Regions from separate parts of the Duganella rhizosphaerae genome, predicted to be linked through region 2. Evidence: predicted binding sites of a transcription regulator. Region 2 holds the regulator's gene; each other region holds the start of a gene.
What was found. The regulator LexA, encoded in region 2, represses DNA repair genes until DNA is damaged. The targets are predictions, from matches to a motif close to ACTGTATNNNNATACAGT.

Region 1 (5,491 bases), on a different contig from region 2:
TGCTGGGCACGATGACGCCGATGATCACCCAGGACGACAGCAACCCCGACGGCATAGCTCCCGCCCTGCTGGACTACTTCCGCAACCAGCAGCTGGCGCGCGACTTCCCGCAGTGGGTGGACGACAACCTGCCGCCGTTCCTGACGCCCGATACCTCGCCGGCGATCGCCAACTGGCTGCGCCAGCTGGCGCTGGGCGCCTCGCTGCAGGCGCTGACGGAATGCAACCGCGCGCTGGACGGCGCCGATTTCCGCCCCGAATTGCCGCGCATCGACCGCCCGGTGCTGCTGATCGCCGGCGACGCCGACGTCAGCGCGCCATTCGCACTGACCGCCGCACCGAGCGCCGCGCTGATCCCGGACGTGCGCCTGCGCCGCTACGAAGGCGCGCCGCACGGCATGTTTGTCACCCACCTGGACCGGGTCAACGCCGACCTGCTGGACTTCCTCGACGTGGCGCCGGCATGAACGGCGCGGCCGATTATTTCAGCGACTTCGCCGCCGCGCTGAAGTACTGGCGCGGCAAGCGCGGCTACAGCCAGCTGCGCCTGTCGACCGAGAGCGAGATTTCGCAGCGCCACATCAGCTTCCTGGAAAGCGGCCGCTCGCAACCGAGCAAGGACTTGATACTGAAGCTGGGCATGGTGCTGGAAATCCCCCTGCGACAGCGCAACGTCATGCTGCTGGCGGCCGGCTTCGCGCCGGCCTACCAGGAGCGCAAGCTGTCCGATCCGGAACTGGGCGCGGTGCGCCAGGCGCTGGACTTCATGCTGGCGCAGCAGGCGCCGTATCCTGCGTTGGTGGTCGATCGCCTGTGGAATCTGCAGATGGCCAACGCGCCGGCGGCCGGCATGATGCGCTGGCTGCTGGGCATGCCGGACGGCGCGGCGATTGCCGCCGACGGCTCGGTCAACGTGCTCAAGCTGATGCTGGACCCGCACGGCGTGCGCCGCTACCTGCACAACTGGGAAGAGGTCGGCGCCGACCTGCTGCACTGGATACAGCGCGAAGCCATGAGCGACGGCCCCGGCAGCGAAGCGACCCTGCTGCTGGGCGAGTTGCTGGCGCTGCCCGGCATCGCCGCCATGCCGCGCGCGGTCAACCTGGACCGCCGCGCCTTGCCCTTCCTGCCGCTGGCGCTGCGCAAGGACGGCGTCGAACTGAACCTGTTCACCACCATCGCCACCTTGGGCACGCCGCACGACGTCACCGTGCACGAGTTGAGGGTCGAATCGTTCTTCCCGGCCGACGAGGCCAGCGCGGCGTGGTTCCGCGCCCGCCACGGTTAGTCCGGCATGGCGTCCAGCAGCTCGCGCACGCCGCCGCTGAAGATCTGGCGGGCGATCTCCTCGCCCAGATAACGCTCGTAGATTTTCTGCACGTCGCCGTCGCTGATGATGGCGCGCAGCGCCTCGGTGTAGCGGCGCAGCGTCGGCGCCGCCACCTTGTTCGACACATAGATGCCCACCAGCGCGCGCGGCGATTCGGCGAACGGCGTGGCCGTCATCTTGCCCAGCATGTGAAACTGGCGCTGGTGCAGCACGTGGATAGCCGGCGGCGCCAGCGTGCCTTCGGCCCGCCCGGCCAGGATCTTGCGGAACACCACGCCGTAGTCGTTGACGTATTCCAGCCGCCCCAGCTTTTGCAGCCGTTCCATCTGCACCAAGGTCGCGGCGGAATAGGAAATGCCGCGCGTGACGTTCAGGCGCGCCGTGCTGTGCTCGACAAACTCCTCCAGGCTGCGGAACTTGCCTGCGCTCTTGTTGAGCAGCAGCAGCTCGAAGCGGGTGTAGGTGTAGGGCAGCCACACGCCATAGCGGTCGCGCTCGGCGGTGCGCAGCGAGGCGCCGGTCAGGTCCAGCTGGCCGTTGAAGAATTGCGCATACAGCCGGCCGTGCGGATACCACTCCAGCTCGAAGCTGCAGCCGCTGCGCCTGCGCACCGCCTCCAGCACGTCGGCCGTGATGCCGCGGATGACGGCGCCGTCGCGGTAGGACGAGTAGCCCAGGTCGCTCAGCCCGGCCCGCGCCGGCGCGCAGGCACCATCCGCCGCCCACGCCGCGGGCGCGGCGGACAGCAGCAGGCACAGCAACACGGTGCGCGGGCGGTGAAGCATGGTGGCCAGGAGGAAACAGATAGTTTCTTAAGTGTAACACCAGGCCCCGGCAAATGGTGGGGTCTTGCGGCGGCAATGATTTCCGTAGATACTGTATGTATTTACAGTAATTTTATCCGCACCATGGTTGACGACCAGCGCCGCATTGCCCACCTCGACATGGACGCGTTTTATGCGTCCGTCGAGCTGTTGCGCTATCCCGAGCTGCGCGGCCTGCCGGTGGTCATCGGCGGCGGCCGCGACGCCCAGCCGGTGGCGCAGGCGGACGGCACCCACACCTTCGCGCGCCTGCGCGACTATGTCGGACGCGGCGTCATCACCACCGCCACCTACGAGGCGCGCGCGCTCGGCGTCGGCTCGGCCATGGGCATGATGAAGGCGGCCAAGCTGGCGCCGGACGCGATCCTGTTGCCGGTCAACTTCGACGCCTACCGCCACTGCTCGCGGCTGTTCAAGAACGCCGTGGCCGCCATCGCGCCGGACTTCGAGGACCGCGGCATCGATGAAATCTATATCGACCTGACCCATGTCGAAGGCGAGACGCGCGAACTGGCGCAGCGCATCAAGCAGGCCGTGCGCGACGCCACCGGGCTGTCGTGCTCGATCGGCATCACGCCCAACAAGCTGCTGTCGAAGATCTGCTCCGACCTGGAAAAGCCCAACGGCCTGACCATCCTCGGCTACGACGACATCCCGGCCCGCATCTGGCCGCTGGGCGTGCGCAAGATCAACGGCATCGGCCCCAAGGCCACCGAAAAGCTGGCGGCGCTGGGCATACAGACCATCGGCCAGCTGGCGGCGGCCGACGCCGGCCTGCTGCAAGACCATTTCGGCGCCCACTACGCGGCTTGGCTGGCCGAGGCTTCGCACGGCGTCGACCATCGCGAGATCTCCACCAGCTCCGAGAGCAAGTCGATCAGCCGCGAAACCACCTTCGAGCGCGACCTGCACGCGCGCCAGGACCGCGACACCCTGTCCGGCATCCTGACCCAGCTGTGCGCCCGGCTGGCGGACGACCTCAAACGCAAGGGCTACGTCAGCCGCACCATCAGCATCAAGCTGCGCTTCGACGATTTCCAGATCGTCAGCCGCAACGTCACCCTGCCGCAGCCGGTGGCCGACGCCACCGGCATCCTGCACGCCGCGCGCGAGTGCCTGAAGCGGGTGCCGCTGCAACGCCGGCTGCGCCTGCTGGGCGTGCGCGCCAGCACGCTGGAGCCGCCCGGCTCCGGCCAGCAGACGGCTGTGCCCCGCCAAGGCGAATTGTTCGCCTAGCTCAGCAACACTCAGCAACAGATTCGGTCCGGCGCCGCCATCACCGTGTAAAATGGCGCTCCCCTGGCATTACTGAAACAAGGCTCAACACATGTGGTTCAAGAATCTACAGATTTACCGTCTGCCGGCCCCTTGGGCCTACACCCCCGAACAACTGGAAGCAGCACTGGCCTCCCACTCCTTCGTCCCGGCAAGCAGTAATGAGCTGCTGCGCCAGGGTTGGGACACGCCGCGTCCGAACGGCGGCCTGGTGCACGTGGTCAACAAGCAAATGCTGATCTTGCTGGGCACCGAGAAGAAACTGTTGCCGAACACCGTCATCAACCAGGTCGCCAAGGCGCGCGCCGCAGAAATGGAAGAAGCCCAGGGCTTTGCTCCCGGCAAGAAGGCCATGAAGGAACTGAAAGAGCGCGTGGCCGACGAACTGCTGCCGCGCGCCTTCTCGATCCGCAGCAACGTCTGGACCTGGATCGATCCGGTCAACGGCTGGCTGGTGGTCGACGCGGCCAGCCCGGCCAAGGCCGACGAAGTGATCAAGCTGCTGCTCAAGGCGGTCGACAAGCTGCCGCTGGAAAGCCTGCGCGTGCAGCGCTCGCCGGTGGGCGTGATGACCGAATGGCTGCAGGCCGACGATGCGCCGGCCGGCTTCACGGTCGACATGGATACCGAACTGCGCGCCACCGGCGAGAGCAAGGCCGCCGTGCGCTATGTGCGCCACACCCTGGAGGCGGACGAAGTGCGCCGCCACATCGCGGCCGGCAAGCAGTGCACCCGCCTGGCCATGACCTGGGATAGCAAGATCTCCTTCGTGCTGACCGAATCGCTGGCGATCAAGGGCATCAAGCCGCTGGACGTGATCGCCGAAAAGGAATCGAGCACCAAGAACGACGACGAGCGCTTCGACGGCGATTTCATGCTGATGAGCGGCGAATTGGCCAAGCTGATGGCCGACGTGGTCGAGGCCTTGGGCGGCGAAGCCAAGGCTTGATCGTACTGCAACAAAACCCATTGTCTGTTGGTTAAGAATGCCGCAAAGTCTTTGATTTTGCGGCATTTTTCATGTAATTTTTGATAAAAAACGGGGAAAATAATTTCGTTGCTCTGTAGAAATTAGCGCGATTTCTGCTATAGTGAAAGATGTTATCAAATTAGGAACTCGTGATGAGCACCTTCGTCCCCATCCTCAGCACGTCCCAGATCGCCAACAACTTGACCACCCAGGATGTGTTGTCGTGGACCAGCGAGGATATCGCGGCGTTGAGCTCGCTCCAGGTGCCAGCCTTGCGCACCGATCACCTGTTCTTCATGACCAGTTCCCAGCTGGCCTACCTGGCCACCGCCAATGTCGCGGTGTTGACCACGCAGGACCTGGCCGCCATCAAGGCCGCCACGCTGAACGCCGTCGGCGCCTTGCCGTCCGGCTTCATGGGCGCGCTGGGCAGCGCCCAGATCGCTGCCTTGACCACCGCCCAGGCTGCGGCGCTGGGCACCCAGGCTTTCGCCAACCTGAGCACCCAGGCCATCGCCGCGTTTGAAACGGCGGACCTGGTCGCCTTGAGCACCGCCAATATCGCCAGCCTGTCGTCCGACCAGGTGGCCCTGATGGGCACCGGCCAATTGGCCGCGCTGAGCACGCGCCAGCTGGCCACCTTCACGGCCGACGAAATCCTGGCCATCGGCACGCGCGGCATCGGCGCGCTGGGCACGCAGGCCGTCGCCGCGCTGAGCACGGCGCAAGTACGCGCCTTGAGCACGCAGCAGGCCGTGGCGCTGGGCACCGCGCAAGCCGCCGCGCTCGGCAGCGCGCAGCTGAACGCCCTGTCCAGCGATGCCATCGCCGCGCTGGAAACGGCCGACGTCGCCGCGCTGAAAACCGCCGCCGTCGCCGCCCTGGCCACCAGCCAGCTGGCGCTGCTGACCAGCAGCCAGCTGGGCGCGCTGTCCACCACCGAATTCGCCGCATTGAACAGCGCCCAGATCGGCGCGCTGTCCACCGCCGCCCTGGCTAGTTTGCCGGGCGCCGACCTGGCGGCCCTGAGTACGGCGGTCGTGCCGCAACTGGGTGCGGCTGTGCTGGCCGCGCTGAACACGGCGCAAATCA
Region 2 (5,491 bases):
GGGCCTGCGCGATTTCGGCGCGTCGCTGGCGCCGGAGGCGGCGCACCACATCGCCGTCGGCGCCGAGACGCTGGCGCTGCGCATGGAGCGCACCAGCGCCAATGCACTGGCGCTGGCCACGCTGCTGGAGGCGGACGAGCGCGTGGCCGCCGTCCACTACCCGGGCCTGGCGTCGCACCCGCAGCACGCCATCTCCAGCGAACTGTTCCGCAGCTTCGGCTCGCTGCTGAGCTTTGAGCTGAAGGACGGCATCGATTGCTTCGACTTCCTGAACCGCCTGAAGCTGGCGATTCCAGCCTCCAACCTGGGCGACACGCGCACGCTGATCATCCCGGTCGCGCACACCATCTTCTACGAGATGGGCGCCGAACGCCGGGCGTCGATGGGCATTGCCGAATCGCTGATACGGGTGTCGGTCGGCATCGAGGATACCGACGATCTGCTGGACGACTTCACCTGCGCACTGGAAGCTTGCTGAGCTCCGCGCCGAGTTGTGATAATCTAAGCTTTCAATTTTGCTAAGCGGGAGGAGGCGTTATGAGAGCAGCATGGGTACTTGCCTTGACCGTGCTGTCGAGTAACGCCTTCGCCGACGACCAGGCTCGCCGCCTCGCGCGGCAAGCCGAGATCGAGTACTACACCAGCCGCTACGACGGCGCCGAAATCTCGCTGGCCCGTTTCAACTGCCAGCTTCCCAATATTCCGATGCGACCGGCCTTGGCCGGCGGCCCTGCGGTGACGCAGGCGCTGGCCGCGTGGCACAGCTGCTACGAGCAGTTCCTTGCCAATTACAACGCCGCGCTGCCGGTCGGCAAGAGCATTCCTCCCGACCTGGCCGACCTGATGACGGACGATGAAATGGACGCCGCACAGGCCTTGATGAGCGAGGTGTTCGTGCGGGTGGCGGACGAGGCCAAACGCCAGGCGGATGCGGTCACGCTGGCGCAGGCCGCGTGGGAAGGCCGGCGCGGCGACATCGCCCTGAGCGCGCGCGACCTGTCGCACCTGCCGGAGACGGCCGGCAAGCGCTAGGAGTTTAGTGCCAGCTGCGCATCAGGCCGACGGCCAGGCCTTCCAGTGCGAACTCGTCGGCTTCAGGATCGACCTTGATGATCTTGAAGTCCGGGTTTTCCGGCAGCAGTTCGACGACCGAGCCGGTCTTGCGGTAGCGCTTGACGGTGACGTCGTTGCCGATGCGGGCCACGACGATCTGGCCGTTCTTAGCGCTGTCCACCTTCTTCACGGCCAGCAGGTCGCCGTCCATGATGCCGGCGTCGCGCATTGATTCGCCGCGCACCTTCAGCAGGTAGTCCGGCTTGGAGGAGAACATGGCCGGGTCGACGCTGTAGCTGGTCTCCAGGTTTTCCTGCGCCAGGATGGGCGAGCCGGCGGCCACGCGGCCGATCAGCGGCAGCGACATCATCAGCGACACCGGCGCCTTGGACGCGGCCGGTTCGGCGTGCACGCCCAGCAGGCGGATGCCGCGCGAAGTGCCGGCGGCGATCTCGATCGCGCCCTTGCGCGCCAGCGCCTGCAGATGCTCCTCGGCCGCGTTGGCGGATTTGAAGCCCAGTTCATTGGCGATTTCGGCGCGGGTCGGCGGGAAGCCGGTGTTTTCGATGGCATCCTTGATCAGATTGAGAATTTGTTCCTGTCTTGCTGTGAGCTTGATCATAGAGTGCTTTGGGCCTGTGTATATAGACAGTCTGTATTTTTGTACAGTGTGAAGCGAAATGCAAGGGAATTTGTTGCTTAGCACGAAATAATTTCATGGTGGGGTCAGATCTGACATTCGGACACGGCCTCGACCGTGGCGCCGCATTACGGTCGAGGCCGTGTCCGAATGTCAGATCTGACCCCGGATTGTTTTTTGCCGAAAAAGCTGCTATAGTCGCGGGCTTACCTCTTCCCACACCTGTCTTGACGCCAGGGTGGGCTATATTCACAGTCCTTAAGGGAGTTTGCATGCGTCACTATGAAATAGTATTTATCGTCCACCCGGACCAGAGCGAGCAAGTGCCCGCCATGATCGAGCGTTACAAAGCCTCGGTAACCACCCGCGGCGGCGCCGTGCACCGTGTTGAAGATTGGGGCCGTCGTCAGATGGCTTACTCGATCCAGAAACTGGCTAAAGCACACTACATCTGCATGAACATCGAATGCGACAACGAGACCCTGGTCGAGCTGGAAACCGCCTTCAAATTCAATGATGCCGTGCTGCGTCACCTGACCGTCAAGATGAAGAAAGCGGAAACCGCTCCTTCGCCGATGATGAAGTCGGTACAACGTGAAGATGCAGCGAAATCGCATCGCACCGAAGCTCCAGCAGTTGCTGCTGCTCCTGCGGCCTAATTGTTCCAGAACCGAGCTGAACCAGCTCCAGTGAATTTTAGCCAATTCGTTGCCTTGATCACCGAACGGGACGCCTTGCGCTACACCCCGGCCGGCATGCCGATCGTGAACGCTGTACTCCAGCACCGATCCCAGCAGATGGAGGCAGGCATCGCCCGATTGAGCGAGTTTGAAATTTCCGCGGTTGCCGCGGGCGAGATTTCAGGCCGCTTCAGTCAGGCGCCACTGGCAGGCATGTATCAGTTCACCGGTTTTCTGAACAAGAAGAATCGCAATAGCAAAAGCCTGGTGTTTCACATCATTGATTTTAGTGCTGTCCCAGACAGCTCAATTTAGATACAGGAGCCTAAAATGGCATTCGGTAAAAAGTTCGACAAAAACAAGCTCAAGCTGAAAGAAAAGCGCAAGCAACAGAACCCTTTGTTCAAGCGTAAGAAGTTCTGCCGCTTCACCGCCGCAAACGTAGAACAAGTTGACTACAAAGACGTCGACACCCTGAAAGACTTCGTCCAGGAAAACGGCAAAATCATGCCAGCACGTCTGACCGGTACCAAGGCGCACTACCAGCGTCAAGTTGACACCGCAATCAAGCGCGCTCGCTACCTCGCGCTGCTGCCTTACACCGATCTGCACCACGCTTAATCGCGTCGTCTAGATAAGATCCTGGAGAAGAACTATGCAAATCATTCTGTTAGAAAAAGTCGTCAACCTGGGCAACCTGGGTGAAGTCGTTAAAGTTAAAGACGGTTACGCACGTAACTTCCTGATTCCGCAAAAAATGGCTCGCCGCGCTACCGCGTCCGCCGTTGCTGAATTCGAAGTCAAGCGCGCTGAACTGGAAAAAGCCGCTGCTGAAAAGCTGGCTGCTGCTCAAGCCCAAGGCGAGAAACTGAACGGCATGACCGTGACCGTTTCGCAAAAAGCTGGTGTTGACGGCCGTCTGTTCGGTTCCGTGACCAACTTCGACATCGCTGAAGCGTTGACCAAAGCTGGTTTCGCTGTTGAAAAAGCTGCTGTGCGCATGCCTACCGGTCCTCTGAAGACCGTTGGCGAGCACCCAGTCAGCGTTGCTCTGCACACCGACGTGGTGGTGGAAGTGACCGTTGCTGTCGTAGGCGAAGCTGCCTGATATTTGACCGGACGGCGACGTCTGGTCGGTATAGCAACACATTGAAAAAGCCGGGCTTGCCCGGCTTTTTTCTCGTCATAAATTTGTAATACGGCCCAAGCAAGCAGGTATAATTCGCGCCATGAACGCCCCCTCCGATCCGCAAGTAGATTCACTCCGCGTCCCGCCGCATTCCATCGAAGCAGAACAGTCCGTCATCGGCGGCCTGCTGCGCGATAATGCGGCGTTCGACCGCATTGCGGATATGATGCATCCGGAAGACTTTTACCGCTACGACCACCGCATCATCTACGAGCAAGTCGTCAAGATGATCAACGCGTCCAGGCCGGCCGACGTCATCACCGTGTTTGAAACCCTGACCCAGCTGGGCAAAGCGGAGGACGTGGGCGGCCTGACCTACCTGAACGCGATGGCGCAAAACACGCCATCGGCCGCCAACATCCGCCGCTATGCCGAGATCGTCCGCGATCGCTCCATCCTGCGCCAGCTGATCACGGTCGCCGACGAAATCTCCGGCCAGGCCTTCAGCCCGCAGGGCAAGGAAGTCAAGCAGATGCTCGACGAGGCCGAATCGAAGATCTTTGCCATTGCCGAGCAGGGCGCCCGCGGCGCCGCCGGCTGGATCCCGGTGCAGCCGCTGCTGACCCAGGTGGTCGAGCGTATCGACGAACTGTATTCGCGCGAGTCCGGCTCCGAGATCACCGGCGTGCCGACCGGCTGGATCGACCTCGACCGCATGACCTCCGGCCTGCAGCCGGGCGACATGGTGGTGGTGGCCGGCCGCCCGTCGATGGGCAAGACCGCGTTCTCGATGAACATCGCCGAGAACGTCGCGGTGGAAGAAGGCCTGCCGGTCGCCGTGTTCTCGATGGAGATGGGCGGCGTGCAGCTGGCCATGCGTATGCTCGGCTCGGTCGGCCAGCTCGACCAGCACCGCCTGCGTACCGGCAAGCTGAACGACGAGGATTGGCCGCGCCTGACGCACGCCATCCAGAAAATGAACGACGCCCAGGTGTACATCGACGAGACGCCGGCGCTGAACCCGATCGAGATGCGCGCGCGCGCGCGCCGGCTGTCGCGCCAGTGCGGCAAGCTCGGCCTGATCGTGGTCGACTACCTGCAGCTGATGCAGGGCTCCACCCAGGGCGACAACCGCGCCTCCGAGATCTCGGAAATCTCGCGCTCGCTCAAGGGCCTGGCCAAAGAGCTGCAATGCCCGGTGATCGCGCTGTCGCAGCTGAACCGCTCGCTGGAGCAACGCCCCAACAAACGTCCCGTCATGTCCGACCTGCGCGAATCCGGCGCTATCGAGCAGGACGCGGACGTCATCATCTTCTTGTATCGCGACGAGGTCTACAACCCGGACTCGCCCGATAAAGGAACGGCCGAGATCATCATCGGTAAGCAGCGTAACGGCCCGATCGGTTCGGTGCGCCTGACCTGGATCGGCCAGTACACCAAGTTTGGCAACTACACCGGTAACCTGGCGCTGTACCAAGGCGACTAAGCCAGCACGATTAATCTTTACGCCGTCCTTACCCGGGACGGCGATCTGCAGTAATTAATGGAACGGAGAATAAAATGTTTGGACGTTTGATGCCCACCGAGGGCAAATTTTTTGACCTGTTTAACCAACACGCCGAGCTGTGCGTCAAAGGTGCAAAAGAAATGCTGGGCCTGATGTCCAATTTCGACGATCTGGAAAATCGCGTGCACGCGATCGAGAGCATCGAAAAGCAGGCCGACAAGATCACCTACGCCACCGTCGACCTGCTGCACAAGACCTTCATCACGCCGATCGACCGCGACGACATCCACAAGCTGATCACCCGCATGGACGACATCCTCGACCTGCTGGAAGACGCCGCCCAGACCGTCTCGCTGTACGACCTGCATTCGGTCACGCCGGAAGCCAAGCGCCTGGCCGAGCTGGTGCTGGCCTGCGCCGAGAAAGTGCGCGACGCCGTGGCCCTGCTGCACAACATGGACAACTCGCGCCAGATCGTCGCC
Region 3 (5,491 bases), on a different contig from region 2:
GGCTGCGGTCATGCGCCGAAGTTTCGCTCTTGTCATAATCTACCCTCAAAATCATTGAAGGCGGGACGCTAGCGCCCCGCCCTATTCCGGCTACTTCTTAACTTGGCCTAGTATATCAACCGCGTTGAAGGTTTCTACTTCGATATCTGCACCTTGCAGGAAAGCGATCATGGCGAAAGCGCCCGGCCCTTCTTCGGCAAAGGTATGGTCCCGCAGTCCTTTCATGATGGCTTGGGACAGGGCTTTGCATGCGCGGCCAGCGTTGAAGATCGATTGCAGCCAGTCCTTGACGTTCGCCCGGTCCTCCGGCGCCAGAGTTTCCATGAACACTTTCGGATTAGCTCCGCTTTCGTAGATCAGGCCGTAAGCGTTGGTCAGTATGTCCCACGGTGCGAGCGCCGGGCCGGGGCGCTCGATCTGCTCGGGTGCGTCTGGCTGCGGCGGTATCGGTGCTTCAATTTTCGCGCCCGCGAAAATGTCGCCCGTCTTATCGGCGGCCGTTTCAGCCTTCGCCTTGTCGCCCTTCTCCGCTTTCGGCTTGACCTTAGCCTTGACCTCGTTCACCTTCTTGCGGGTGTCTTCCTTGCCCTTGGACTGTTTCAGACTGTCCACCAGTTCTTTGGCGGCCGCAGGATTGACCTTTTCGATCACCTTCACGCCGTTGATGACGTCCAGATCGGCGCTAATTTTCTCGGTGACGAGGCGTTTTGCTTGTTCCGGCAGCTTGAGCAGGGACAGAATTTGCGACAGCCAAGCGCGGCCTTTATTGTGCTTCTTGAGCACCGCCTCGGTGTTGCCCAGATCGTCCAAATCCTTCTGTATGCGCTTGGCAAGCTCAAACTGCGTCAGGTTCTTGCGCTGAATGTTCTCCTGCATCTGGATGGTGGCAGCCTCGGCATTCGTCATTTTCTTGATGAGGGCCGGAATGTCGATTTTCTGCGCACGTTCGGAGACAAAATAGCGCCGTCCACCTGCCACCAGCTCGAAGGGGGCCGGGCCGTTTTCCATCGGGCGCACCAGCACCGATTGGAATACACCGTGTTCCTCAACGCTCGCTTGCAGCTCGTCTAGCGTGTTTTCATCGTCCTCCATTTCCTCACGAATCTGAGGGCTGACGTAGATGTCCGTCAGCTTGAGGACGGCAACGTTGTACTCGCTCTCGTTGATGATGTCGCCAAATCCAGCGCTCAGCACGTCGCTCATACCGGCGAAAGCATTACCTGTTACTTTCGGGGCCGAAGTCTTGGCCGACAAAGAATTCTTCTTCATTTCAATACTCCCATGTTCGTCAGAACAAAATCACACACCTGTTTCCACTCGGCGGCGGCGTTGCGGTGCCCCTGTCCGTTGGTGTTCTGCCAAACCGGGCGGCGGTTGATGATCGACTTGTGGACGGCCGCATTGCGCGACAACTGCAAAGGCAAGACAGCCTTGCCGAAACTCTCGCGCAATTCTTCCAGCCCCTTCAATTCGTCCTTGCTCTTGGTGTTGATTAAGCTCGGCAGAATGCCCATCAGGCGCAATTGCGGGTTCAGGCCGCCCTTTTTGATGGACTGGATGAACTTCCAAAGCTGGGCCAGCGCGTCCAGCTCGAACAGCCCCATCGATGTCGGGCACAGCACCACATCAGCGGCGGCCATGCTGGCGGTCAGCGGCATGCAGATACGGCCCGGCGTGTCGATGATGCAGAAATCGAAGCCCTTGGCCAGCTTGCGTAAGTTCTTCCTGAACCGTTGCACGTATTCCTCGCCCTTGGTGTCCAGGTCGAACATGCGTGGATCGCGGGCGCGCACGAAAGCGACTTTGTCGGTCAGATATTCGAGCGGCGTTGATGGCAACTCCTCCTCGAACAGCTCGTAAGCCATCAAATTCGTTTGCGTCTCGTCCGCCTTCGGCAAAACCAGTTCAAGGCTGCCTTGAGCATCGAGAGACACAATCAAGACGCTTTTGTCGGCATCGGCGGCCTTGTGCGTCACATTGAACACAATGGCCGTTTTACCGACGCTTTTCTGGTTTGTCACAGCTAGGATACTCATAGGAGCCTCTTAATTTCTGTACGTTGACTGATTAAGCATCATTATCCGGGGGCAATTATAGTCTCGCCCCTCCAATGGCAACACATTTTGCTTGCCATGCTGGGAAAATACCAGCATGGCAAGCGGCCGGTCTAGATCGGAATATCGTTATCGCCCGCTACGCTTTCAGGCTGCGGCGCTGGCCGGGGCCTCTGCTTGCCTCTAGGCGCGGCCGCTGCGGGCGTTGGCTTGGCGGCTGGCGCGGCTGGAGCGCTGGCCGGGGTTTGCTGCTGGGCGTCGCCATACTGTTGACCGGCATCGCGGTTTGCACCAGCCGGGCCACCCAGCATTTGCATTTGCTCCGCGATGATATCTGTTGCGTAGCGTTCCACGCCATCCTTGTCGGTGTATTTTCGCGTTTGCAAGCGGCCTTCCACGTAGACCGACGAACCCTTTTTCAGATATTGGCCGACGATTTCGGCAAGACGGCCGAAGAAGGCGATACGGTGCCACTCGGTCAGCTCCTTCTGCTCGCCGGTATTGCGGTCCTTTTGGTGGTAGCTGGTCGCCACGGCGATATTGGCGATGGCGTCGCCGCTTGGCATGTAGCGGATTTCAGGATCGCGGCCGAGGTTGCCGACGATGATTACTTTGTTGACTGAGGCCATTTTGATACTCCTTAAAAGTGAGGGTTTTCGATGGCCCCGGACTGAACCGGGGCCGGGCACTTAATGAAGACCGAACATTTGATCGAGCTTGTAGAACAAAACAACCACAGTCGGCAGGATGATGATTACTGCCGTCACAAAACCAAGCCAGAAACCTTTGTTCATTTTGCAATCTCCGATTACTTACGTTGACGTGAAACTGATTTTTTGCTGGTGAATCGTTTCGTCCACCATGTAATTATTATAGTCCATGACAACATGTTTGACAACTTGTTTTGGTTGTCATTGATGGCAATAAGGTGCATATTTGTTAATCGATAATCGCAACATGATAGACAATTTAAATAGCCAATATATAGCCGATCCGCGCCCCGCCGCCGCCCTTCCCTGCCGCTGGCCGCCCCCTACCCTGGTACTGCAAGCCGGTTTTAAGGACGCCTGAACCAAGCAAACGGGGGCGGCTCAAGTCCCGACGCATGTCGGGATGCCGCCGCAGGACGGCACCCCCTGTCACGCAGGAGCATGTAGGGGCGGGTTTGGCCGGGCCGACCCCGGCCAGCCCCGATGCGACTGCCCCGGAACGCCGAGGGATCGAAACGCGGGGTGATTGGTGACACGATCGCGGCGCCGGCGAAGGCCTTGTGTCACCAACCGGGTTTTGGTGTCAGCGATCGCGCACCAGGTCCGCGTCGGCGTCACCAAGAAACGCGGCGGTGCGCCTTGCCCGTTTGGTGACTGGCCATCGCCTGCAGGACGGCCGCGGCGTCACCAATACGCGGCTGCGGTGGTTACTTTCTTTGTCGTGCGGGGTTGGCTAGGGTGGCCTGGAGGGGTGGGCGGCTTCATCGCCCAGTCGCGTAGCGACCAAGGGAGCGTAAGCGACCGCGCTCCGTAATGGGCATCCCGGTTTTTTCGCGCACGCGAAAAAAAGCCCCGGATTCTGCCTTTAGGTTTTTAACGCCTTGGCGGCCCGATCAAACGACGGCACCCGCAAAAACCGCAACTGCCCTTCCAGTGCTGGACTTGCGGCGCTATACTGCCGATACTGTACAAAAACACAGTAATTGGATTTAGGAAAATGACCAGCATGCCCCCATTGGAAATTATGGAATCGCCGCCATCCGGCGCGATCCAACCGGCCAGCCTTAACGCGCCCTTCAGCATGCGCCCGCTGGTGCAGCATAAAATTTCCGCCGGATTTCCCTCCCCAGCTGCCGACTACGTGGAAAAAGGGCTGGACCTTAACGCCTTCCTGGTGCAGCACAAGGAAGCCTCATTTTTCTTCATGGTCGTGGGCGATAGTATGTCGGGCATCGGCATCATGGACGGCGATATCGTGCTGGTGGATCGTTCCGTCACGCCTGTTCACGGACACTACGTGCTGGCGGTGATTGATGGCGAGTACACGCTAAAACGGCTCCACAAGCGCCAAGGCGTCATCGAACTGCACCCCGAGAATAAGGCCTATGCACCGATCCGGCTCATCGACGGGCAGGAGCTGCAAATCTGGGGCGTCGTGACTGGCGTCATTCGTAAATACCGGGTCTGATATGCCGAACCCGCACCAACAGCTCTTTGCGCTCGTGGACGTGAACAACATGTATGTCAGTTGCGAGCGGGCCTTCAATCCCAAGCTGCAAGGGCGGCCAGTGGTAGTGCTGTCGAACAATGACGGCTGCGCGGTGGCGCGCTCAAACGAGGTGAAGGCGTTAGGCGTCAAGATGGGCACGCCTTGGTTCCAGATGAAGGATTTGGCCCGACAGCACGGCATCATCGGCCTGAGTTCGAACTACACTTTGTACGGCGATATGAGCAACCGCATTATGACCATTCTGCGGACCTACAGCCCGCATGTAGAGGTGTACTCGATAGACGAGTCGTTCCTATCGCTGAACGGCATGGGTGGGCTGTGGGACAGCCCTACGGCGATGGGGCAGAACATCCGGCAACGCATCCTGCAATGGACGACCCTGCCGGTGTGCGTGGGCGTAGGAGCTTCGAAGACGCAAGCCAAGCTCGCCAACCACATCGCCAAGAAATTCCCGCTGTTCGACAGCGTGTGCGACCTGACATCGATGTCGGCCGCCCGCATGCACTGGTTGTTTGTCCGCATCGACGTAGGCGAGGTGTGGGGCGTCGGCCGCCGCATCGCTGCCAAGCTGGCCGACATGGGTATCCATACGGTGCAGGATCTGAAAGACGCCTCGCCGCGAGATATACGTGCCCGGTTCGGCGTGGTGATGGAGCGCACCTGTCAGGAACTGCGCGGGCTATCCTGCCTTGCGCTGGAAGAGGTTGCGCCGCCGCGCAAGGAAATCGTGTCGTCCAAGTCGTTCGGCACGATGGCGGTAAGCCTCATGGAGCTGGAAGAAGCCGTGTCGACCTACATCGCCAGGGCGGCCGAAAAGCTGCGCGGACAAGCCTCGCGGTGCGGCGCGGTGCATGTGTTCGTGCACACCAATCCATTCAGGGAGCAAGACCCGCAGTACAGCAACGGCTTGACGGTGCCGCTCATCGAGCCGACCGACGACAACCGCATACTGGCGGCCGCCGCGCTGCAAGGGCTGGGTATCATCTACCGCGAAGGCTTTCAGTACAAAAAGGCGGGAGTGATGTTGATGGACCTGCAAGCCAACTCGATCAGTCAAGGCATGCTGTTCGACACCCGGCCGCCCCGCGAGAACTCGGCCCGCGTAATGGCGACGCTCGATGCGCTCAACCAGCGTTTCGGCCGCGATGCATTGCACATCGGTTCGGCCGGTCTGGTGCAGCGCTGGGCGATGAAGGCGGAAAACAAGACGCCGTGCT
Region 4 (5,491 bases), on a different contig from region 2:
GATGCCGTGGCTTTGCAGCTCGGCGACGATGCGGCTGTTGCCGAAGCGGGCCGAGCGACGGTGGATCAGCGCTTCGGAGAAACGCTCCTGCGACAGCCAGTTGTTCTTTTCCAGCAGGTCGAGCAGGGCTTCGACGTCGTCGCCCTCTTCCGCGTAGCGCGCCAGCTTGCGGGCCAGCTCCATGCGGCTGTGTTCGCGCATCGACAGATAGCGCAGGGCGCGGCCCTTCAAGCTAAGTTGCGGTGCTGCCATTAAAAAACCTCTGAACAATGAGAAAACCACCGCTTGCACAGGCAAGACGGTGGTTCGGGATAAAGCGGACGCTGATTACGCGGCGTCGGCCTTGTCGCCTTTGTCTGCTTTATCAGCCTTGTCGGCCTTGTCGACCGATTTCAGCTTGACCACGGTGTCGCCCTTGTCGGCGGCCAGCGGCGGCAGTACGCGCACGCCCAGCGATTCGCGGACCTTGTTTTCGATTTCCCACGCCAGCTCCGGACGCTCCTGCAGGAAGATGCGGGCGTTGTCCTTGCCCTGGCCGACGCGCTCGCCGTTGTAGCTGTACCAGGAACCGGACTTCTCGACGATCTTCGCTTCCACGCCCAGATCAAGAATCTCGCCTTCACGCGAGGTGCCGGCGCCGTACAGGATGTCGAAGTGCGCTTCCTTGAACGGTGGCGCAATCTTGTTCTTGACGACCTTGACCTTGGTTTCGTTGCCGATCACCTCGTCGCCCGATTTGATCGAGCCGGTGCGGCGGATGTCCAGGCGCACGGAGGCGTAGAACTTCAGCGCGTTGCCGCCGGTGGTGGTTTCCGGGCTGCCGAACATGACGCCGATCTTCATGCGGATCTGGTTGATGAAGATGACCAGGGTGTTGGTGCGGTTGATCGAACCGGTCAGCTTGCGCAGCGCCTGGGACATCAAACGGGCTTGCAGGCCCGGCAGCGAATCGCCCATGTCGCCTTCGATCTCGGCGCGTGGCGTCAGCGCGGCGACCGAGTCGATCACCACCAGGTCGACCGAGCCGGAGCGCACCAGCGCGTCGCAGATTTCCAGCGCTTGCTCGCCGGTGTCCGGCTGCGAAATCAGCAGCTCGTGCAGGTTGACGCCCAGTTTCTGTGCGTAGCCGACGTCCAGCGCATGCTCCGCGTCGATGAAGGCGCAGGTGCCGCCCAGCTTTTGCATTTCAGCAATAGTTTGCAGGGTCAGCGTGGTTTTACCCGACGATTCAGGACCGTAGATTTCCACCACGCGGCCGCGCGGCAGGCCGCCGACGCCCAGCGCGATATCCAGGCCGAGCGAACCGGTCGACACGACCTGTACGTCCTCGATCGGGGCGTTGGCGTCCATGCGCATTACGGAGCCTTTGCCGAATTGCTTCTCAATCTGGGCCAGCGCGGCAGCCAGCGCCTTGGCCTTTTCTGATGCAGGTACAACAGCTTTTTTATCGTCCATAATGTTCTTTCAACCAGTAGGTGGGTGCAAATTCGTCGGTACAGGCAGCACTGTATAAAAAAACAGTGCTTAATGCAAGCACGATTTTTAAACAATTTTGAGATTGCACAAAAACTCGCCACCTTGCGCGAAATGAAACACAATAGAATCTTCTGCAGCCGCAGTGTTGGAGTGTCTACATTATGCGAATTTTACTTGCCGAGGACGACAGCGTGCTGGCCGACGGCCTGACCCGCTCGCTGCGCCAGTCCGGCTACGCCATCGATTGCGTCAGCAACGGCCAGGAAGCCGACACCGCCCTGTCGACCCAGGAATTCGACCTGCTGATCCTGGACCTGGGCCTGCCCAAGCTGTCCGGGCTGGAGGTGCTGCGCCGCCTGCGCGCGCGCGCCTCGCTGCTGCCGGTGCTGATTTTGACGGCGGCGGACTCGATCGAGCAGCGCGTCAACGGCCTCGACCTGGGCGCCGACGACTACATGGCCAAGCCCTTCGCGCTGTCCGAGCTGGAGGCGCGGGTGCGGGCGCTGACCCGGCGCGGCGCCGGCGGCGGCGCCACCGTGGTCAAGCACGGGCCGCTGAGCTATGACCAGGTCGGCCGCAGCGCCTACATCAACGATCAGATGCTGGACCTGTCGGCGCGCGAACTGGGCTTGCTGGAAATCCTGCTGGCCCGCAGCGGCCGGCTGGTGTCCAAGGAACAGCTGGTCGACCACCTGTGCGAATGGGGCGAGGAAGTGAGCAACAACGCCATCGAAGTCTATGTGCACCGGCTGCGCAAGAAGATCGAGATCGGCGGCATCCGCATCGCCACCGTGCGCGGCCTCGGCTACTGTCTCGAAAAATATACGGACGCGCCCAAGTGACGCCGCCGGTCGCACCGCCAGCGCCGGATCTGGAATACCAACCGCCGGCGCCCGAGGCGGACGAAGGCATCCAGCACTCGCTGTTCGGCGAGATCCTGGACTGGATGCTGGCGCCGCTGTTGCTGTTGTGGCCGATGAGCATCGCCATCACCTACCTGGTGGCCAAGTCCATCGCCAACCAGCCGTTCGACCATGCGCTGGAAGACAGCGTCACCGTGCTGGCGCAGCAGGTGCGCGCGGTGGACGGCAAGGTCATCAAGAGCCTGTCCGGCCCGGCCCGCGACATCCTGCGCGCCGACGATGTCGACAACGTCTACTTCCAGATCCAGGGCCCGCGCGGCGAGCACGTCGACGGCGACCGCGACCTGCCGCCGCCGGTCATCGACGAGGACGACCAGCCGCGCGGCAGCGTACGCTTCCGCAACGACAGCATGCACGGCACGCCGGTGCGCGTGGCCTACGCCTACGTGCGGCTGGAGCACGCCAGCGGCGACGAGCCGCAGCTGGCGCTGGTACAGGTGGCCGAGACGCTGGAAAAACGCGGCCAGCTGGCCAACGCCATCATCAAGGGCGTGATCCTGCCGCAGTTCATCATCCTGCCCATCGTGCTGGCCCTGGTGTGGTTTGCGCTGTCGCGCGGGCTGTCGCCGCTGGCGCAGCTGCAGGAGCGGATACGCGCGCGCAGCTCGGACGACCTGAGCCCGATCGCCTCCAACCAGGTGCCGGAGGAAATCTCGCCGCTGGTCAATTCGCTCAACGACATGCTGGCGCGGCTGTCGCTGTCGATCGAGATGCAGAAGCGCTTCATCGCCGACGCCGCGCACCAGATGCGCACGCCGCTGGCGGGCATGCGCATGCAGTCCGAGCTGGCGCTGCGCCAGACCGACAGCGGCGAGATCCACCGCTCGCTGGAGCAGCTGGCCAAGAGTTCCGAGGCGGCCACCCGCCTGGTCAATCAATTGCTGGCCCTGGCACGCGCCGAGAACCAGCCGCAGGCCGGCACCGCCCTGCTGCCGCTGGAATTGTCGGAGCTGGCGCGCAGCGCGGTGCAGGACTGGGTGCCGGCCTCGTTCGCGCAGCGCATCGACCTGGGCTACGAAGCGCCGGCCGAGCCGGTGCAGATCGTCGGCAACCCGACCATGCTGCGCGAGCTGCTGTCCAACCTGATCGACAACGCGCTGCGCTACACGCCGGCCGGCGGCAGCGTCACCGTGCGGGTGCGCCGCGACGAGGAGCACGGCTATCTGGAAGTCGAGGACACCGGGCCGGGCATCGCCCAGGCCGAACGGGCGCGGGTGTTCGAGCGCTTCTACCGCATCCTCGGCAACAAGGCCGAGGGCAGCGGCCTGGGCCTTGCCATCGTGCGCGAGATCGCCCAGCAGCACGGCGCCGAAGTCGATATCTACAACAATCCGCGCGCGCAGCAATCCAGGCTGCCGGGCGCGCTGTTCCGGCTGACCTTCCCGTTGCCGCCACGCCCGCCGGAAACCGAAGACGAGCCACCGTATTATGGATAACACCGCCCCGCTCAACCGCGAACAGCACTGGCGCAAGACGCGCCGCCTGTCCGCCATCCTGCTGCTGGTCTGGCTGGCGACCGGTTTCTGCGCCGCCTGGTTCGCGCGCGAGCTGGCCGGCCTGAGCGTGTTCGGCTGGCCGCTGTCGTTCTACCTGGCGGCGCAGGGCGCGTCGCTGGTCTACCTGGCCATCCTGGCCGTCTACGCCTGGCGCATGCGCAAGCTGGACCGCGCCGCAGCAAGGGGGCAGCGCGCATGAAGGCAGCCCGCAGCTTCTTCCAGCGCCTGCGCGGCTACTACCTGCTGTTCACGGCCGGCTTCGCCTGCTTCCTGGTGGCGCTGTCGGTGCTGGAGCAGGAAGGCATGTCGCGCACCTGGATCGGCTACCTGTTCATGTTCGCCACCATCGTGCTGTACGCGTCGATCGGCGTGCTCAGCCGCACCTCCAACGTGCTCGAATACTATGTGGCCGGGCGGCGCGTGCCGGCCATGTTCAACGGCATGGCCACCGCCGCCGACTGGATCTCCGCCGCCAGCTTCATCAGCCTGGCCGGCGGCCTGTACCTGCACGGCTTCGACGGCCTGGCCTACATCATGGGCTGGACCGGCGGCTACTGCCTGGTGGCGCTGCTGATCGCGCCCTACCTGCGCAAGTTCAGCCAGTACACCATCCCGGATTTCCTGGCCGCCCGCTACGGTGGCGGCGACGGCGACGGCCGCGGCGGGCGCGCGGTGCGCATCCTGGCGGTGGCGGCCACCATCATCGTTTCCTTCACCTACGTGGTGGCGCAGATCTACGCGGTCGGGCTGATCGCCTCGCGCTTCACCGGCGTCGATTTCTCGGTCGGCATCTTCCTCGGCCTGGCCAGTATTTTGGTGTGCTCCTTCCTCGGCGGCATGCGCGCCATCACCTGGACCCAGGTGGCGCAGTACATCATCATCCTGGTGGCCTTTTTGATGCCGGCGGTGTGGCTGTCCGGCAAGCACACCGACAATCCGGTTCCGCAGGTCGCCTACGGCAAGCTGCTGCCCAAGCTGAGCGCGCGCGAGAGCGTGCTGCAAAACGATCCGAAAGAGGCCGAGGTGCGCGCCATCTTCCGCCAGCGCGCCGCCGATTTCGACGCCCGCATCCGCAGCCTGCCGGCGTCGTGGGAGGCCGGCCGCGCCGAGGTCCAGCGCACGCTCGACCGCGTCAAGCTGCGCAACGCTTCGCTGCTGGAGATCCGCAGCGCCGAGCGGACCCTGATCGCCTATCCGAAAAGCGCCGACGAGGCGGCGCACGACTGGGCCGAGGCGCGCGCGCAGAACCTGGCCCGCGCCGAACCGATCACGCCGCACGCCACGCCCTACCCGGGCGACAAGGAAACCTCGGACATCAAGCGCAACAACTTCCTGGCGCTGGTGTTCTGCCTGATGCTGGGCACGGCCGCGCTGCCGCACATCCTGATGCGCTCCTACACCACGCCGTCGGTGCACGAGACCCGCGTGTCGGTGTTCTGGACGCTGTTCTTCATCCTGCTGATCTACCTGACCATCCCGGCGCTGGCGGTGCTGGTCAAGTACGACATCTACAGCGCGCTGGTCGGCAGCGACTATGCGCACCTGCCCAACTGGGTGTCGTACTGGGCCAACGTGGACAAGGCCAATCCGCTGTTC

Region 1: dinB (DNA polymerase IV) is a predicted target of LexA. The motif match lies at 2,206-2,223, and genes of this name have one in related genera.
Region 3: RUGAMON1_RS31575 (LexA family protein) is a predicted target of LexA. The motif match lies at 3,728-3,745, and genes of this name have one in related genera.
Region 4: recA (recombinase RecA) is a predicted target of LexA. The motif match lies at 1,505-1,522, and genes of this name have one in related genera.

The regions. Positions count from the first base shown of each region.
Region 1 covers NZ_BPWK01000006.1:60,215-65,705, reverse strand. Annotated here, with positions in the region: gene RUGAMON1_RS14430 (alpha/beta fold hydrolase) at 1-467, shown strand, start outside; gene RUGAMON1_RS14425 (helix-turn-helix domain-containing protein) at 464-1,288, shown strand; gene RUGAMON1_RS14420 (substrate-binding periplasmic protein) at 1,285-2,115, opposite strand; gene dinB (DNA polymerase IV) at 2,239-3,390, shown strand; gene RUGAMON1_RS14410 (recombination-associated protein RdgC) at 3,482-4,378, shown strand; gene RUGAMON1_RS14405 (SPM autocatalytic domain-containing protein) at 4,552-5,491, shown strand, end outside.
Region 2 covers NZ_BPWK01000015.1:174,767-180,257, forward strand. Annotated here, with positions in the region: gene RUGAMON1_RS26310 (cystathionine gamma-synthase family protein) at 1-478, shown strand, start outside; gene RUGAMON1_RS26315 (hypothetical protein) at 538-1,032, shown strand; gene lexA (transcriptional repressor LexA) at 1,037-1,675, opposite strand; gene rpsF (30S ribosomal protein S6) at 1,966-2,352, shown strand; gene priB (primosomal replication protein N) at 2,383-2,688, shown strand; gene rpsR (30S ribosomal protein S18) at 2,704-2,994, shown strand; gene rplI (50S ribosomal protein L9) at 3,029-3,481, shown strand; gene RUGAMON1_RS26345 (replicative DNA helicase) at 3,603-4,988, shown strand; gene RUGAMON1_RS26350 (DUF47 domain-containing protein) at 5,063-5,491, shown strand, end outside.
Region 3 covers NZ_BPWK01000026.1:10,240-15,730, reverse strand. Annotated here, with positions in the region: gene RUGAMON1_RS31595 (TrfB-related DNA-binding protein) at 1-12, opposite strand, end outside; gene RUGAMON1_RS31590 (ParB/RepB/Spo0J family partition protein) at 91-1,269, opposite strand; gene RUGAMON1_RS31585 (ParA family protein) at 1,266-2,036, opposite strand; gene ssb (single-stranded DNA-binding protein) at 2,168-2,683, opposite strand; gene RUGAMON1_RS31575 (LexA family protein) at 3,762-4,232, shown strand; gene RUGAMON1_RS31570 (Y-family DNA polymerase) at 4,234-5,491, shown strand, end outside.
Region 4 covers NZ_BPWK01000007.1:318,664-324,154, reverse strand. Annotated here, with positions in the region: gene recX (recombination regulator RecX) at 1-252, opposite strand, end outside; gene recA (recombinase RecA) at 328-1,455, opposite strand; gene RUGAMON1_RS17565 (response regulator) at 1,638-2,318, shown strand; gene RUGAMON1_RS17560 (sensor histidine kinase) at 2,315-3,835, shown strand; gene RUGAMON1_RS17555 (DUF4212 domain-containing protein) at 3,828-4,094, shown strand; gene RUGAMON1_RS17550 (sodium:solute symporter family protein) at 4,091-5,491, shown strand, end outside.